Regions from separate parts of the Dehalobacter restrictus DSM 9455 genome, predicted to be linked through region 2. Evidence: riboswitches for the same ligand, from Rfam matches in the RefSeq annotation. Region 2 holds a riboswitch; each other region holds the start of a gene.
What was found. A riboswitch is a leader RNA that binds a small molecule or an ion and turns the genes downstream of it on or off. The one in region 2 is predicted to bind cobalamin.
Positions count from the first base shown of each region.

Region 1: linked by a shared signal. The riboswitch ahead of tnpA (IS200/IS605 family transposase) and the one ahead of DEHRE_RS01325 (precorrin-6A/cobalt-precorrin-6A reductase) in region 2 are both predicted to bind cobalamin.
Region 3: linked by a shared signal. The riboswitch ahead of DEHRE_RS13840 (energy-coupling factor ABC transporter permease) and the one ahead of DEHRE_RS01325 (precorrin-6A/cobalt-precorrin-6A reductase) in region 2 are both predicted to bind cobalamin.

Region 1 is NZ_CP007033.1:2,022,092-2,028,092, forward strand. Features, by position in the region: gene DEHRE_RS09670 (UbiD family decarboxylase) at 1-790, opposite strand, end outside; gene DEHRE_RS09675 (hypothetical protein) at 836-1,372, opposite strand; gene DEHRE_RS09680 (energy-coupling factor transporter transmembrane component T family protein) at 1,475-2,200, opposite strand; gene DEHRE_RS09685 (ABC transporter ATP-binding protein) at 2,187-3,683, opposite strand; gene tnpA (IS200/IS605 family transposase) at 3,839-4,285, opposite strand; cobalamin riboswitch at 4,496-4,675, opposite strand; gene DEHRE_RS14435 (FmdB family zinc ribbon protein) at 4,733-4,933, opposite strand; gene DEHRE_RS09700 (Crp/Fnr family transcriptional regulator) at 5,000-5,665, opposite strand; gene DEHRE_RS09705 (FMN-binding protein) at 5,984-6,001, opposite strand, start outside.
Region 2 is NZ_CP007033.1:260,522-266,522, forward strand. Features, by position in the region: gene DEHRE_RS01315 (MOSC domain-containing protein) at 2-310, shown strand; gene DEHRE_RS14580 (hypothetical protein) at 529-717, shown strand; gene DEHRE_RS14585 (hypothetical protein) at 874-1,077, shown strand; gene DEHRE_RS01320 (helix-turn-helix domain-containing protein) at 1,435-2,730, opposite strand; cobalamin riboswitch at 3,014-3,203, shown strand; gene DEHRE_RS01325 (precorrin-6A/cobalt-precorrin-6A reductase) at 3,345-4,067, shown strand; gene DEHRE_RS01330 (energy-coupling factor ABC transporter permease) at 4,106-4,858, shown strand; gene DEHRE_RS01335 (energy-coupling factor ABC transporter substrate-binding protein) at 4,855-5,184, shown strand; gene cbiQ (cobalt ECF transporter T component CbiQ) at 5,257-6,001, shown strand, end outside.
Region 3 is NZ_CP007033.1:2,897,303-2,903,303, reverse strand. Features, by position in the region: gene DEHRE_RS13855 (2-hydroxyacyl-CoA dehydratase) at 1-21, shown strand, start outside; gene DEHRE_RS13850 (alpha/beta-type small acid-soluble spore protein) at 106-315, opposite strand; gene rlmH (23S rRNA (pseudouridine(1915)-N(3))-methyltransferase RlmH) at 459-938, shown strand; cobalamin riboswitch at 1,039-1,232, shown strand; gene DEHRE_RS13840 (energy-coupling factor ABC transporter permease) at 1,366-2,106, shown strand; gene DEHRE_RS13835 (energy-coupling factor ABC transporter substrate-binding protein) at 2,109-2,450, shown strand; gene cbiQ (cobalt ECF transporter T component CbiQ) at 2,434-3,225, shown strand; gene DEHRE_RS13825 (ATP-binding cassette domain-containing protein) at 3,225-4,103, shown strand; gene cbiD (cobalt-precorrin-5B (C(1))-methyltransferase CbiD) at 4,123-5,331, shown strand; gene cobI (precorrin-2 C(20)-methyltransferase) at 5,328-6,001, shown strand, end outside.

The DNA.
Region 1 (6,001 bases), 1.2 Mb from region 2:
TAAATTCAGCGAAAGGACCTTCCTTTTCCCGCACATCAGCCAGTATTTCACCTTCCAGGACAATTTCCGCATAGGCCGGAACCTGTAAATTCACAGTAGCGCAGGGCGCAACTTCCAAAGGCTCACCAAAAAGCCCTGCAATTGCCCCATATTTGCCCTGGTCATACGGGACAAGGGCCATAGATCCCAGGGCAATATTGGGATGAACGCCAATCACGATGGCGGCTTCCAAGCTTTGCCCTTTTTCTTCGCTTCTTCGAAAATATTCCCAGAGTCTTTGACGGGAATGGAGTGAAATCCCTAAGGTATTCTTGTTTTTTAACTGCATGCGGTGGAAACCTAAGGTTTCCACACCGCTTACAGGGTCTTTGGCAACACACAGTCCAGAGGTTACATAGGGCCCGGCGTCAATCGGAAAATGAATTGGGATTGGAAGCTTATAGAGATCGATGTCATCGCCAGTGATACAATGTTCGGCAAAAGGAGGGTTCTTAATAACTTTGACCTCTTCGATCCGTTTTTTGATACGTTCGGCATAGGTTTCAGAAACTTTAGACGCTTCGACACCCAGTCCTTTGCCAAACCGTTCTCTGGTGCTTAAGATACTGGTCACCACAGGAAACGCACTGTTCTCTACCTTATCGAAAACCATGACGGGATAACGGTGCTCTTTTTCCAGTTCCATAATGAGGGTACTGATTTCATACGCTCTTTTAACTTCTTCTGTGACATGCTTCACTTCACCCTCTCGCTCCAGCCGCTTCAGAAAATCTCTCAAGTCCTGGCTCATATCCTAACCTCTTTTCTTAATTGCATTGTCTAACTCAAATTTTTCTTATCTGACTAAACCTGATTTTTTGATGCTATCATATATTAATTTTGTGATCACCGTGGAAAGAGGCCAACAGATAGCGATGGTAATCAATGCTTCAATTACGGCAACCTTGATGGGTAACTGGTAAATATTGATTAATCCAATACAAACAACAGCATTCCCTAAAACATTGCAGAGAAATTGGGCGAGAATGTGGTGCCACCATTTTTCCATGGAGCACTTGGCTGCGACGAATGATACGGCAAGTGACCCGATGGCATTCGCGAAGATAAAAGCAATCCACAGCGGGCTGTACCACATGGAAATTAATGCTTCGACTTCCCCTGCAATCATTCCGGCAGGCTGTTTATAAAGCAGGACGATGAGTGCCGTAAAGGAAGCCCAGACCGTACCGTTAATTAAGTACATGCCTGCTTTGCCTGTGGGAAGAAGATTGTCAATAAATCCTGTAGCTTGACAGGCTATGACAAAGACAATACCTAAAAGAATGGATCCTACGAGTGCTTTGGTGTCGGTTCTGAAAAATTTGTTGTTCATAATGTCCTCCTAAAATAAAATATTTTTTATATTTTAGTACCAGGTCAACCCTAAATCTACTTGTTCCCTCTCGTTAAATTGTTTACATGTGTTTTGGAGTTATCAAGGTACTAAGTTAACTGTAATGAAAAATAAGACAAGAACCATCATGTTGATCATTTCCCAGCTTTTTAAATGCAATTGTTTGCTAAAAGTTCGCTGCTTGCTTCGGCCATAGCCTTTTAATTCCATCGAAAGAGCAATATCTGAAGTATGCCGGACTGTACGATATAGCAACGGCATAAACGTTAACGGAAGATTTTTTATTCTATTTTTAATCCCTTCAGAGGGATAACCCCGAACAGATTGACTCTCTGAAATTGCCAGATATTCCTTTTGCATCAGAGGGAAAAACCGCTTTGTCATAACGACCAACATGGCATAGCGATAAGGAACATGCCATGATATGAGCATTAAAGCAGCATCTGTGGCAGAAGTCCAGGTCATAAACTGAACAGCAGCAAAGGTCACGGCAGCAGTGCGGGAAATACCTAAAGCAGCAGCCGGAATAGCGCCAGTATAAACAGATACGATTCCCCACTGCCAAAGAAGTTCTCCATCCCGGCAGAACAAAAGCTGTATGACAATAATTTGCGAGGCAACTAAAAGCATTACAGGTACTAGTATTTTATATTTTTTTAAATGGTTAGAAAAAATACAATCCGTAATCATTACCAATGCAATCATCCCAATTTCCTGGATCAGATTCTGCGAAAGTAAAGCTGTAAGGATCAGTGTTAAACACCATACCAATTTCGTGCGCGGATCAATTTTTTCAATGAAGGCCATTAGCAATGCCCTCCTTCTGAAAATCTAACCCGATGTCCTTCAATGTTTTTTCAAAAGAACCAATTTCTTGGGTCGGAATATCCAATACCAGACGGTGCTTATGCATCGCCACAATACGATTGGTATATTGTTTTGCCAAACCCAGGTCATGGGTAACGAGAATAACCGTTTTACCTTGTTGCTGAAATGCAGAAAGCAGCTCCATAATCAGGGCACTTTGTTCTTCATCTAAGCCTGAGGTCGGTTCATCAGCTATGATAATCTCAGGATCTCCTACTAAAACAGAGGCAATTGCCAGTTTCTGACGCTGGCAGCGGCTGAGCCTGTGAGGATGGATATCGGCGTATGCTAACAGCCCGACTTCAGCTAGAATTCCATTTACCTTCTCTTCAATTTCCCCTTCCGGCAGTTTTCTTTTTCTTAAAATAAATGCTACCTCGTCTTTTACTGTGTTTGCAAAGATTTGAAGATCAGGGTTTTGAAACAGAAAACCTATTTGACTGCGTATGGTTGCTAAATTTCTTTTGGTTAGGGGTTTGCCAAATATTTGAATCGCACCCGCATCCGGGACAAGCAAACCTTCTATTAACTTTAAGAGCGTCGTTTTCCCTGAACCATTGAGTCCAATCAACCCAATAAAATCACCGTGATTAATCGCCAAATCAATTTTTTCACATCCCTTAAAATCCCCTTTATAGGTAAAGGTTAGATCCTTCACTTCAATTATTGTTTCATCTGTTGCTGTAATATTTTTTGCTGGGCTGATTTTTTTATTTAACCGTTCTAGATAGTCATCAGGGCTGCATTCTTCTTGAATGGCTCCTTCAGCCATGATAAGAATACGATTGGTATAAGGGAGAATATCGCAGGCCCGGTCCATCACCATAATCACGGTAACTCCTTTTTCTCTGTTTAAATAAGCGATATGAGAATAGAGGTCTTGTTTTCCCTTTCCGTCTAATTCTGCGGTGGGCTGATCTAAAACAAGAATGGGAGTTTCCATCGCTAGAACACTTGCCAATACCACTCTTTGGGCTTGGCCGCCGGACAGTCCATCCGTATTTCTTTGTTCAAAACCCTCCAGTCCAACGAATTGTAAAGTTTTTTTGACTCTATGCTTAATTTCCTCCCAAGGAAGTTCCATATTGGCAATACCGAAAGCAACTTCTTCTTCTACCGTGATACTGACAATCTGATTTTGCGGCTCCTGCATCATATAGCCGATGTGATCGCACATTTTTGCTAAGGGGATTTCATTAATGTTTTTCCCCATCACCTTAATGGTGCCGTTTAACTGTCCATTGAAAAATTGAGGCGCTGCTCCGGTGATGCTATGGAGCAACATCGATTTGCCCGATGCAGCTTCCCCTGTAATGGCAATGAAATCTCCTTTATTAATGGTTAAGTCGATATCTTTTAATACTTTTTTTGTTTCCGGTGGAAAAGTAAGAGCTTCTATTTTAAGCTGTACCACAGGTTCCATAGGATGAAAACCTCCATATTAAATGCAATAAATACAAAGTCATGACCACCCGTAAAACGGGTGGCATGCTCTAGCCCTATAAGGGCTTATTGCAAGCCTGCACCTAAAAGTGCTGGCTTGCACTTCGTTCAAGCCATTCAGCATTTATTACCTGGCTAACCCCTGAAGGGGTCTTCTAACTCTTTGACACTTACCTTATCATTTATCTGATCATGCAGTTCCTGTTCTCTTACATATTTTGCTATGGTCGCTTCATTTAGTCCCACAGTACTGACATAGTACCCGGTTGCCCAGAAATGGCGATTGCCAAACTTATATTTCAAATTGGCATGCCGATCAAATATCATCATTGCGCTTTTTCCCTTCAAATACCCCATGAAACTTGATACGCTCATCTTCGGTGGAATTGATACAAGCAGGTGGATATGATCGGGCATTGCATGCCCTTCGATTATCTCTACACCTTTATATTTACAAAGCTCCTTTATTATCTGCGTTATATCTGACTTGATCTGCTTATATATTACCTGCCTCCTATACTTTGGTGTAAATACTATGTGGTATTTACACATCCATTTTGTGTGTGCTAAACTTTTATCCATAGAAATTCCCCTTCCTTTTTGCTTTTTGATGGCTTGAACATTCATCATTATAGCGGAAGGTGAATTTCTTTTTTATAATTCTTTGTCTCCACCCGTGTAACGGGTGGTTTTGTGTTCAAAACGTATACGTTTTGAACTTGCTGAAGCATTAATAAAAAAGTTTCAGTTTGAGGGACTCTAATCCCTCAAACTGAAACTTTACCGTCGCTTCATTACGTATCTTTATTGGCAGGTCTTCTGACTCATAGTTTTAACCGACTTCTGTGCCTTCCCAATTTCTCAGTGGCATTGTACAGTCATCACAACTATTTACAGCGGTGGGTCCGTCCAGGATTTGCACCTGATTCCCTATTCTTCTCCATAAGAGACACCAAAAAGAATATATGATTATTACGTATTATTCTAAATGAAATTGGAGAAAAGTCAAGAGAAAAGATGGTGCAGATTTTAACATTTGCAGCCAGGACTACATTTCCCAGATGAACAGGCTTTACCACCTTTGACTCCATAGGCATTAACCGTTGTAAACCGCTGAGTTATATTATCATCAGTGCACTGCGGACATATTTGTTTGTCTCTTGAACTTACACTACAAAAAATTGAAAACTTGTGACCACACTTTTCGCAAATAAAGTCATAAGTTGGCATTTAATAACCTCCTAAAATATCATTTCTTCATCAATAATAAATTCATTTAGTCTAAATTGTAGATCTTTAAATATGTTTCTGCCAGTTTTTTAGGCGGCTATAATCCTGTATAATGATCCCTCCATATATTGGCCGTATAATGTTCTCAGATTTTAAGTCGCGAAATAATTTTGACACCGTTACTCTTGTTGTATCTGCAAGTTCAGCCAAATCTTGTTGATTGATAAACAGTTGCATCCCTTGTTGATCTGCAAGTGCACACAAAGTTTCGATAATTCTATGGTCTACTTTGTAAGTGTAATGTTTTTGCAGCCGACTTATGTGGTTATTACTTTTCATTGAAAGGTCGTAGAGCAACTCTTCAGTAAGCGTAAAATCAGACTTCATCAAACTTTTCATTTCCTGAATTGAAATTGCAGCTGCTACTGTGTCTTCTACAGCCGTAAATGAACCGAGAGGGGGAATACCGGTAAACAATGGAGCAATCATAAATAAATTATTTGCACCCAATACATCAATGAGAACCTCATTGCCTTCTTCGTCAACTTTCGAATATTCAACCGTCCCTGTAAAAATATATAATAGTTTCTCAATAGTGATGCCTTGTTTAATAATAATGCTTCCTTTGGGATATAACAATCTTTCTCTATGCGCAAAAACTTTCTTCCATCCATCTATTGGCGACCGGAATAATTTTGTGTGTTTCAGCCACGGTAGATCATTATCACTCATGATTACACTCCCTTGTACTTAGCCTTATACTTAGACTAATTAATATGTGAAAATGTAATTATGTTGTTTCCTTGTCTACCTAAATCTCCTGATAATTAGAGATATAGGCAGACAGAACTACCCTCATTTAATTATTTATTATTTTTTCTTCGTGGATACTGTATGCAGATAATGAACATGCTTTTTTTGCGTTATTTAATTCAACGCTGATGAATAGTTATAAAAGTTGTTTTATGTTGCTAAATAGTAAGACCATAACTAAAAATAAGATTGTCGCTGTCAAAGTACAGAAAAATACTTCCTTAGAGCCAAGGTTCCTCATAGTGTCCTTCCTTT
Region 2 (6,001 bases):
CATGGCGGTGATTGGGACCGGCAAGTCAGTATTTTCCCTGGAAGCTTTGACCAAGGTGTCGGAGGAGAAGCAAAAAGAAGTCTTAGAGGATGGATATACGGAAAATGTTACAATTGCGGATGTTCCTTTAGAGAAACTGCTCGTTGGACGGATCGTTCGCCTTGGCGAGGCGGAAGTGAAAATCTTGTATGTTGGGAAGGAACAATACAAAGAGCATGGAAGGCCATATATAGTTAGTCGGGAAGGGCGTTTTGGCCGTGTTGTAAAAGAAGGGCGTATCCGGGTTGGGGATTCAGTAGAATTGCTTTGATACAAATTTAAATAAATCTACCGTATTTTTTAAGGATTAAAAAATGTTATCACGCCAAAGATAGTCAAAACTATTAGAGCAAACAGATTGGTAAGAGGTTGGGATTGTATTTGAGGGGCAATATTCAATAAGGGCATAAACAACCCCATAGAAGCAAACCCAACTGCGTTCGCTACGATGACACCTTTTAAACGGCAAAATTCTTGCCGGTCACTTTCATGACGATAACTACTAATATTACTGTGCCAATGCCCAAGGCCATTGTTCCGAATAATGACTTAAAGAAAAAGGGTCAGTCAGTGGCAGTCTGTAAAACGGATATTACCAAACGCAAGCAGACCGATTTAATGGTTGAACGTTGTATTAAGCTATTCGGCAATGTAAATATTTTAATAATGTCGGGATAGCCCAGCAAAAGCTTTTTTCGGATATTACTGAAAAAGAATATTTTTACCACGAAGGTTGAAGACACCGTAGGAGCGGTTATCAAAGTTTAACAAAATATAGACAGCCGGTGCGCCAACAAAAACGACTCCTGCCCAGCGATGAATAATTGAAGCATTATGAAGATATTAGTTTGTGATTGTTCGTTGTTTAATGCCATTCATGCCAAAAATGCAGTAGACGAAACCGGCAAAACCAGTTCAGTAATGATTGATAAGAAAAACCCCGGATTCTATCAGACCGTTACAGCGGTAAAAAATGGCGAAGTCTATACCCAAATGGCTAAAGACTATGGCGGCTTTAAGAAAGTAGTGTTAAAGTAGAGGGTCAATATGCTGCAAGCAGGTCTTCTGGCTCAAGGTTCATTGCTTTTGAGCTAGTGATACGAATAAATTTTAAGGATTTTAAGGACTTCGGTGAGCGGTCAAAGTAAATGCAACCTTTGACAGAGTAAATATAGTGGGGTTTCATTGAGTCTGTCAAAATACTGGGAATAACAGGTATAGTACCTGTTAAAAATAGCCGATTCAGATTATATGGAGTGAAAATCTGCCAGCCGAGTTCTAAAAAAGAGTATACTAATAAAAGGGGTACCCGGAAATCGTTTTTCGGACAGAGTAACCGCGTCCCCTTGATCAGGATCGGTATGGATGTGTTCTGCGGGTTAAATGATACTGAAATTATTTTTTCAAAAGCGACGGCTTCAGCAGGATTTTATTAGCAGGAATCCTGCTGATTCCCAGGTTTTTAAGGACATCATCGTACCCGTAGATGAAACTAAACACATCCAACGGCGATTTGTCGCCCAGTTTCTCCCTGGAATAGGAGTTGATATGCGACATCATAAGGTCAATATCCCCTTGGCACAGGGCGTCAAACGATGTGCCTTTGGGCAATATTTTCCTAATGAACTCGTGGTTCAACTCCACGTTGGGCTTCTGGTATGATGCGAATGGGTCGCAGTAGTACAGCCGCGTCCTGCGGCGGCCCTGTGCATCATACTCCAAAGCTTTCGGGTTTGAAAACTCTGAACCGTTGTCAGTGAGGCAAACGGAAAGAAGGCGGCTGAACACCTCTCTGCTAAGAGTTTCGTCTAGGCAGTTGAAGACGTCGATAACGGACTGGGAGGTATTGCGTTCCCTGATGAAGGCCAGCATCAAGTCACAGGACTTGAACATCATCGTGAGCAGGACCTTTCCACCGACACGCCCGATAACTGAATCTATCTCAACGACCGGAGCGTCTGATGCTTCCGTAAAGGCCAGGAAGTCGGCGTAGGTGCGGCCAAGCCTGCAGGTGCTGTCGATTTTATGCTCCACCGTTTTGGTTTTTCTGGGCTTAAGGCGGCAGACCCGGGGCATGTCAATGTTTCTCGCCTTAAAGAGTCCGCCGGAAACATAGCGGTAGATGGATTTCTCACTGACGATAAGCCTGTCGGCATTGTGGACTGCGATGTGATGAACAGATTGCCCACGCTGGATGAGGGGACTGATCCATTCGTCAAGGTAGAGCAGTTCATCCTCGGTAATATTTGCACCGGAGCGGGATTCCACCAGCATCTCTCGGTATGCCTCATGAGCATTTCTGTGGAGGTAATACTTTTTCCGTAGGACACACTGGTAAGCTTCAAGACAACCGTTGCAGACATACGGTGGATCATAAAGCCTGTGGCAGCGTCGCTCCTCGAATTCCTCGCATACGGCATTGCAGTAATTACAGCGGGAACACTTTCTTGTGCAATTAGGCTTGTCGGAGCAGATCTGCATTTTTTGGCAGACATTGAGATTGGCGCAGCGGTTATGGATACGGTATGGCGCATATTTATTGCTTTCAATGGCGCGGGCGCGAATTTCACGGGAAATGGTGGATGCGCTTTTTTCAAGGGTGACGGCAATCCGCTTAAGAGATACGCCCTCTCGCAGTAGCTGCTCAATTTGTAGACGCTCCGAATCAGTGAGATGCTTGTTTTTTGCCATGGTAAATTCTCCTTTGACTCAAAGATTCCCGCAGAACACATCCTAAAGTTCTTGTCGGAATATTGCCAGACTAAATGCAATCACTCCCCCATGGGGGAGTGAAGAAAAAGGAGACTTTCGATTGTAAGACTTAATGCCACTATCCTGTTTGAAGATTTAAATGCAATCACCCAGTAATGTATAGGTTGCATTTACAAAGTCAATTGAGGTTTTAAGGACTTCAAACAATAAGTCCAAATTTGTTCGTGACATAAGCTCTTTTATAAGATATAATAATAGAAAAATTGAATATGTGGTAATGAGCGATTCTTGCCCGAGGGCAAGAACTGAAAAGGGAAGTCAGTGAATGCTGACGCGGTACCCGCCACTGTACGAGGGAGTCGATCCACAAAAATGTCACTGGGATTTGCCTGGGAAGACGTGAGTCGATGATGATCTTGAGCCAGGAAACCTGCTCTTGCCAGCCGCTACGGCAACCTACGGGATGTTAGGGAGGTGAATACTCTGTGTTTTCTGGATTCTTACCGTTTTTTGATACAGGTTAGACTCTTTACCCTTTCATGGTAAAGAGTTTTTTTGTTTTTCGGATTTTGTTATTAGCTATGGAGGTTAAAATGATCATCCTTCTGGGAGAAACGCCTGCAGCTCGTGAGATTAGTGAACATCTCCAAAACAGGGGGATCAACTTCATCAAGAAGTCGGCTTGGATTGGCAAAGACAACCTGACGCTGCCTTCTGTTATTGTCGATATCAGCCATCCTTCCAGTGATAAGTTTGTTTCGCTAAGTCAATTTTGCAAACAATCCGGAGTCCCTTATCTTAGGCTAGAAAGGCCTGAAACCAATATTCCGGATAGTCCCTTAATTTCTCAGGCATGTAATTGGGAGGAAGCGCTGCTTTGTCTGAATGAGCGCATTAGCACATTATACCAGAAGAAAGAACGGCAGGTAAAAGTTTTTATCACTACCGGCAGTCATCAACTGGAAAGTATTGTGCATAGCCCCTTTGCCGGTATGGCCCGTTTCATTGTCCGCGTTCTTCCCGAAGGCTGTCTGGTGCAGAAATGTCAGGATTTAGGCATTCATCCCCGGGACATCCTGGCCATGCAAGGTCCTTTTTCCAAAGATATTAATAAAGCACTGTTTAAGTTTTACGGAGCGGACATCGTTTTGACAAAGGATAGCGGGCTTGCCGGCGGAACGGATACAAAAATATCGTCAGCTTTAGAATTGGGGTTAGAAATTCTGCTGATACGGAAAAATAAAGCTGGCTATGGTTTAATCATGAATAATATTGACGAATTAATAACATGGATTGATGAGAATATTTTAAAATAATTCATTAAAAATTTTGGATAAAAAGAAAGGTGACGCTAATGAATAGTAAAAGAATAATGATGATCGCAAGCATTACGTTGATGCTGATCTTATTGCCTCAAAACGTTTTCGCCATGCATATTATGGAAGGTTTTTTGCCCCCGGTTTGGTGTATTTCCTGGGGTGTCCTGACAATCCCGTTTTTAGCTTATGGTTTGTATTCCCTGCGTAAGTTGACGACAGAATCTTCAAAAGTGAAGTTACTGCTGGCGATGGCCGGTGCGTTTGTCTTTGTCTTATCCTCTCTGAAAATACCCTCCGTTACCGGAAGCTGTTCACATCCCACCGGAACAGGGTTAGGCGCAATTTTATTCGGTCCGGCGATCATGAGTATCCTTGGCATCATTGTTTTATTATTCCAGGCTATTTTGCTGGCCCATGGAGGGCTTACGACTCTGGGAGCGAATACATTTTCCATGGCGGTTGTTGGTCCGTTTGTAGCCTTTGCTGTTTATCTTATTGTGCTCAAAGCAAAAGGACCCCGGTCACTGGCAATCTTCTTAGCGGCAACACTTGGGGATTTAGCTACCTATATTACAACATCAATTCAGCTGGCACTTGCTTTTCCTGACCCAACGGGAGGGATTACAGTTTCTGCAGCTAAATTTTTGGGTATTTTTGCTGTTACCCAAATCCCCTTGGCAATCAGTGAAGGAATACTGACTGTGATTATCTTCAATGCAATTATGAATTACCTTAAAGGCGATGAACTTCAATCCTTAAAAATATTTTCCAAGGGGGCCGCACGATGAATAATACTTATGATAAACAGGGCAATAAAAAAAGAATTACTACCAATCTTATCTTGATTGTTATTGTTATCCTGCTGGCTGTCATTCCGCTTATTATCGCTAAAGATGCGGAATTCGGCGGAGCGGATGGCCAAGCCGAAACTGCGATTACCGAGATTAACCCTGAATACAACCCCTGGTTTTCTTCAATTTTTGAGCCTCCCAGCGGTGAAATTGAAAGCTTGTTGTTTGCTCTGCAAGCAGCGTTAGGTTCCGGCATTCTCTTTTATGGACTGGGTTACCTGAAAGGGCGCAGTAAAAAAGAAGAGAACAGAAATAAAGCTTAGTGGCAACATCGTAAAGTATGAGTATTCTGCGTAAGAATATAAGCAAAATTCGTATGAAATAAGGAAAAAAGCATGATAAATATTGACAATTACGCCTATGCTTCAAAACTGAAACGTAAAAATCCGATGGAAAAAGTTGCCTTTGCTTTGTTGACCCTGGGTGTCTGTCTTTGGGGGAATTCCATCCTGCTCTCGCTTGTAGTTTTACTGATCATGACGTGGTTGTCCGTCAGGAAGGGTGGGATCCCGCTCCGCTTTTTTCTTAAACTGATGCTCCTGCCGATGTCATTCTTAATCTTGGGAGTGCTTATGATAGCCTTTCAAATCTCAAATGATCCCCAGCAGTTTGTTATGTCTGTGCCGGTGTTCGGTACATTTTTAGGATTTTCTAAAATCGGTATAGAGACAGCCGCACAGCTATTCTTCAGGGCCTTAGGAGCGGTATCCTGCTTATATTATTTGTCCCTGAATACGCCGATGGTTGACCTCCTATCTGTACTGCGGAAGCTGAAATGTCCTAAAATTCTGGTGGAATTGATGAGTTTAATTTATCGGTTTATTTTTGTATTGATGGAAACAGCGGAGACAATGTATACGGCTCAAAATTCCCGCTTAGGTTATTCCAGCCTGAAAGCGGGGTATCATTCGTTGGGGGCTCTGGCATCAACTCTTTTTATCCGGGCCTACAAACGCTCGGATGAGATTTTTACGGCGATGGAAGCCAGGGGATATGACGGGGATATTGAAGTATTGGAAGAACTGGCTCCTTTCTCTTGGCAGGGTTTCTTACCAGCAGTATTGATAAATATGATTTTGA
Region 3 (6,001 bases), 310 kb from region 2:
TCCGAACAGAAGATTATATAACAAAAAACCTCTTCAGTATTGTAGGCTGAAGAAGTTTTGAATATTTATTGAAGTAGATTAGGAATACTAAATGAGTCCGTTATTCTATTTCATCTGCTGTTTGGCATAGGCGATCATTTTTTTGACCATCTGGCCGCCGATCGGGCCTCCTTCCAGACCATTCTGTCTGGCAGTAACATCGCCTTTATAGTGATCGTTATTTTCCCTTACAAAATCAAGATGGCCGATTTCAGCCGCAGCCTCCATTTTTAGATTCTGCAGCAGCTTTTTTTTGCTTTCATTTGTTTTGCTCATTTTTTTTCACCTCCATCAATATTATTAACACTTTTGAAAAAAATCTTCATTGTAAATAATCCAATATCAGAGAGATTTAACCTTCAAGTTTTTGATTGCAAATGTTTGGAGCAAACATAGTGACTGGAGTTGGAGAAAACATGCTGCAGATCAAAGTTCTAGCGGTAGGGAAAATCAAAGAAAAATATTTAAAAGAAGGGCTGAAGGAATACGCCAAGCGTCTTGGCGCGTACATCCGGCTTGAGATGATTGAAGTTGAGGACGAACCATGCCCCGAAAGGGCATCAGCTGCCGACGAAGCAAGAGTAAAACAGAAAGAAGCTGAAAAGGTTCTTAAATTAATTTCACCTCAGGATTATGTGGTTTTGCTGGATCTTCTGGGAAAGGAACTTTCTTCACCCGAACTTGCCGTTTTGTTTGATGAAAAAGGGCTTTCAGGCCAGAGCCGGATCACTTTTGTGATTGGCGGATCTCTTGGTACGGCAGATGAAATCCGAAAACGCGCCGATTACCGGTGGTCGTTCTCGAAGCTTACCTTTCCGCACCAGATGATCAGGCTTATCCTGCTGGAGCAGATTTACCGGGCGTGCAAGATCAGCAAAGGGGAACCCTACCACAAATAGAATTGATGGAGGTAAAGATACTTCAATTAATATGTTCAAGGCTAAAGTAAAAATAATATTGATTCCTTGTCGAAAGAGCGATATAATGAATCAGGATTAAAACTGAATAGGCAGAACAGGTGTTGAATGAAGCTGATAAGCGTACCATTCAATGAATAAGGAAAGTCGGGTAGAAGCCCGCGCGGTCACGCCGCTGTGAAAGTGGAGTTCTTCAGGTATACCACTGGGAAACTGGGAAGGTCTGAAGATCGATGATGCTTAAGCCAGAAGACCTACCTGTTTTAGTGTCTCACCATATACTCTACGAGTGATAGAGAGGGGGATGTTATGTGCAAGACTACCGAGGAAAACTTCCTAGCATATGAGCCTCTCGACGTAAGATGTTGAGAGGTTTTTTGTTTCATATCTTATATAGGAGAGTTTGACGATGATAAATAAAAAGATTTGGATAATGGGTCTCGTACTTATGTTTATGTTCTTGCCCCAGCAGACATATGCCATGCATATCATGGAGGGCTTCCTTCCTGCGGGTTGGTGTATTACCTGGGGTGCTTTGGCAATACCTTTTGTTCTGGCAGGTTTTTTTTCTATCAGAAGAACTGTTGGAGAGCATCCCAAAACATTAATGCTTTTGGCGATGGCAGGCGCCTTTGCTTTTGTTTTGTCTTCCCTGAAGATTCCTTCCGTTACAGGAAGCAGTTCGCATCCTACGGGGGTTGGCTTTGGCGCTATCTTGTTCGGACCAACCGCAATGGCCGTAATTGGCCTGATCATACTGCTGTTTCAGGCTGTTTTACTGGCTCATGGCGGATTGACAACATTGGGAGCAAATACTTTTTCGATGGGCATTGTGGGGCCGCTGGTGGCTTTTGCTACATACAAAATTGTGAAGAAAGCAAATGGACCGCAGTGGCTTGCCGTGTTTCTCGCTGCCGCACTTGGGGATTTATTAACTTACGTCACGACATCGGTGCAGCTTGCACTGGCGTTTCCTGCTGGAACAGGCGGCGCTATGGCATCACTTACCAAGTTTTTAGGTATTTTTGCCTTAACGCAAGTACCATTGGCGATCAGTGAAGGTATTTTGACAGTGCTAATATTTAAGGCGATTTCATCCTATGCCGGGGATGAGCTTAAAGACTTAAAAATACTTTCAAAGGGGGTCTGAAAATGTCTGTAGAAACGATGAAACCGAAGAATAAAAATCGGGTTATCATCACAAATATTATTTTAATTACGATTGTCATAGCGCTTGCTGTTGTACCCCTCATTGTGCAAAAAAATGCGGAATTTGCTGGAGCTGACAGCCAAGCTGAACAAGCTATAACAGAACTTAACGGGAATTACCAGCCCTGGTTCTCACCGATTTGGGAGCCGCCCAGCGGAGAAATTGAAAGCTTGTTGTTTGCGCTTCAGGCAGCTGTCGGAGCAGGTGTTTTGGGCTACGGGTTAGGTTATCTGCGGGGTCGTAAGAAAAAGGAAGAACCGGTAAACAATGATTTACATCGATAAATACGCTTATTTATCCAAGCTTAAACAAACAAATCCATTGCAAAAGCTAGTCTTAGCCGTTTCGGTTTTGGGGGTCTGTCTCTGGGCTGATTCCGTTGCGGTGTCAATCTTGACGCTCCTGATCATGGGGTGGTATACCGTTTGCAAAGGTGGTACCCCTGTTGGAATTTTTATTAGACTGATGCTTGTCCCGCTTTCCTTTTTAGTGATCGGCGTTTTAACCATTGCGGTCAATGTTTCAGGGGACAAAGATGTTTTTGTATTCTCTGTATATGCATTTGGCATGTATATCGGGGTGTCGCAGTCCGGTATTCTAAGTGCGGCAAATCTGTTTTTTAAAGCGCTTGGCGCGGTTTCCTGTCTGTATTATTTATCGCTGAGTACACCAATGGTAGACCTGTTGGCAGTTCTTCGGAAGCTTAAAGTTCCAAGACTGATGGTTGAATTGATGGGACTGATCTACCGGTTTATTTTTGTATTTTTGGAAATGGCAGACACCATGTTTACGGCACAGAATTCCCGCTTGGGCTATGCGGGGCTTTCTTCCGGATACCGTTCATTGGCGGCTCTGGCTTCGTCACTTTTTATCCGGTCTTATCAGAGGGCGGATGAACTGTATATTGCGCTTGAAGCCAGGGGATATGACGGTGAGCTCAGTGTGATCCATGAGCAGGCGGAGACTCATTGGACAGAATATATTCCGATTGTGCTGATTAACCTATTCCTGATTGCAGTTGCGCTGTTTTCCAAACAATTGACAGGAGGCTTGCTATAATGGCCGAAAATGGCTTGATTGAAAATGTGGAGGCTAAAAATATCTTGGAAGTCAGAAATCTCCACTACATCTACAGTGATGGAACCCAGGCCTTAAAGGCCCTGTCACTCGGGATTAAACAGGGGAAAACGACGGCAGTCCTCGGAAGCAACGGTGCTGGAAAATCAACGTTGCTGCTTTCCTTTAACGGCATCAATAAGCCTTCAGGCGGCGAAGTTCTATTCAAGGGCCTGCCGCTGGATTATTCAGTAAAAGGTCTCAAACAGCTTCGAAAATCTGTTGGCATTGTTTTTCAGGATCCGGACAAGCAGTTGTTTTCAGCCAGTGTCTATCAGGATATCTCCTTCGGCGCGATGAATCTAAAGCTGCCTGAGGAGGAAGTCCGCAGAAGGGTGGATCTAGCCATGAAGAGAACCGGGATATCCCACCTGAAAGACAAGCCCACACACAGCCTCAGTTTTGGCCAGAAAAAACGTGCAGCCATTGCCGGCGTTCTGGTGATGGAGCCGGAAGTGCTTATTCTGGATGAACCGACCGCAGGGCTTGACCCACTCGGAGTCAGTGAGCTAATGAAGCTGCTCAGAAAACTGCAAATTGAGCTGAATTTGTCCGTCGTGATCTCAACGCACGACATCGATATCGTACCACTTTACTGTGATTATGCGTATGTCGTCGATGACGGCAGGCTTGTAATGGAAGGTACGCCTCAGGAAGTGTTTTCGCATCCGGAGGAAATCAGAAGGATTAATCTCAGACTCCCAAGAATTGGGCATCTTATGGAGATTTTGCATGATAAAGACGGCTTTGAATTTGCCCAGCCTGCCAATACCATATCTGAGGCCAGAAAAGCTTTAATTAACTGGAAAGATACAAACTGATTGAAGGAATATAAAAATAATGAATCATGACATCCACCATCTAAACGATGAACAAAACAGTCCACAAAACAATCCACAAAACAATCAATCCGGTGAACTCTTTGTCATCAAACAGAATAAGAGGCTGAGATGCGGCTTTACTACGGGATCCTGTGCGGCTGCTGCTGCCAAGGCTGGGGCGGTAATGCTGCTCTCAGGAGACCTGTGTACAGAAATAGCCATTGCGACACCGAAGGGAATACCGGTTGCGATGCAGGTGCTGGAAGTTCGGAGAGACAGGGACCAGGTGACGTGTGCTGTAAAAAAGGACAGCGGCGATGACCCAGATGTGACCAACGGCATCCTTATTTTTGCGACGGTCGCCAGAGCGAACCATAATAATATTCAGGTCGATGGCGGCCAGGGCGTCGGCAGAATCACTAAGCCCGGGCTTGCCTGTCCTATAGGAGAACCGGCCATCAATCCTGTTCCCAGAAGCATGATTATGGCGGAGGTGGCGAAAGTCTGTGCCGAGTACGGTTATGAGGGAGGCCTGGAAATTACGATATCAGTTCCGGAAGGGGAGGCCATTGCCAGAAAAACCTTTAACCCGCGGCTGGGCATTGTTGGCGGAATCTCTATTCTGGGAACAATAGGGATTGTCGAGCCGATGAGCGAAAAGGCCCTGATCGATACGATTCGACTGGAGATGAATCAGCAGAAAGAAAAGGGCTGCAGAGATCTGCTGGTCTGCCCTGGAAATTACGGTGAAACTTTTGTCCGCAGTACGCTGGGGCTGGAGAGTTCTCTGATCCACTGCAGCAATTATATCGGTGAAATGCTGGATTTTACTGTGGAATTAGGCTTTGACGGCCTGCTGCTGATCGGACATGCCGGAAAATTGGTCAAGCTGGCAGCGGGCATTATGAATACCCACTCCCGCTATGCGGACTGCCGCATGGAAGTTATCGCCGTACATGCTGCCTTACACGGCGCAGGGAAGGAGACAGTCAAAGAAATTATGGCTAGCCTGACAGCGCCGCAGGCCGTTACGGTATTAGACCGGCACGGGCTTAGAAGCCAGGTATTTGAGTCCATCATGTTAAAAATTGATGAATATGTGAATTACCGCCTGCAGAATAAGGTGAAAGCCGGTGTGATCCTGTATTCCAATGAACAGGGTATCCTGGGCAAAACACCGCAGGCGGATGAAATAGTCAATAAAATAAAAAGGATGAAGCCATCATGAAAGCAGCATTATACGGAATAGGCGTAGGTCCGGGAGACTTTGAACTGATGACCTTAAAGGCCGTCCGGATCATCAGCGAGACAGAGCTTATTGCTGTTCCGCGCACGGATGAAAAAGAAATGACCGCCTGGAATATTGCCAAGCAGGCTGTGGACCTCTCCACAAAAGAAATACTGGAACTTTACATGCCGATGACACGGGATGCCCAAATGCTGGAGCAAAGCCATCAGGAAGCAGCTGAACAGATCATTGACCAGCTCAAACAAAACAAATCTGTGGCTTTTCTTACGCTGGGGGATCCATCGATCTATTCCACATATATTTATCTGCATAACCGGGTTTTGGAAGCAGGCTATGATGCCCGGCTGATTCCGGGGGTCCCGTCCTTCTGTGCTGTAGCAGCAAGACTCAATGTGCCTCTCTGCGAGGGTGCCCAGCCGCTGCACATTATCCCCGCATCCTATGAAGGATCCTTTGATTACCTGGACTGGGGCGGAACCAAGGTGCTGATGAAATCAGGAAAGGAATTTGGCAAGGTTAAGGAAGAGCTTATCAGCAAAGATCTGGTTAAGCATACCCAGATGGTGGAATGCTGCGGGATGCCGTCAGAGAGAGTTATAAAAGATATCAGTGCAGCCGAGGGGAAAGCAAGCTATTTTTCCACGATCAT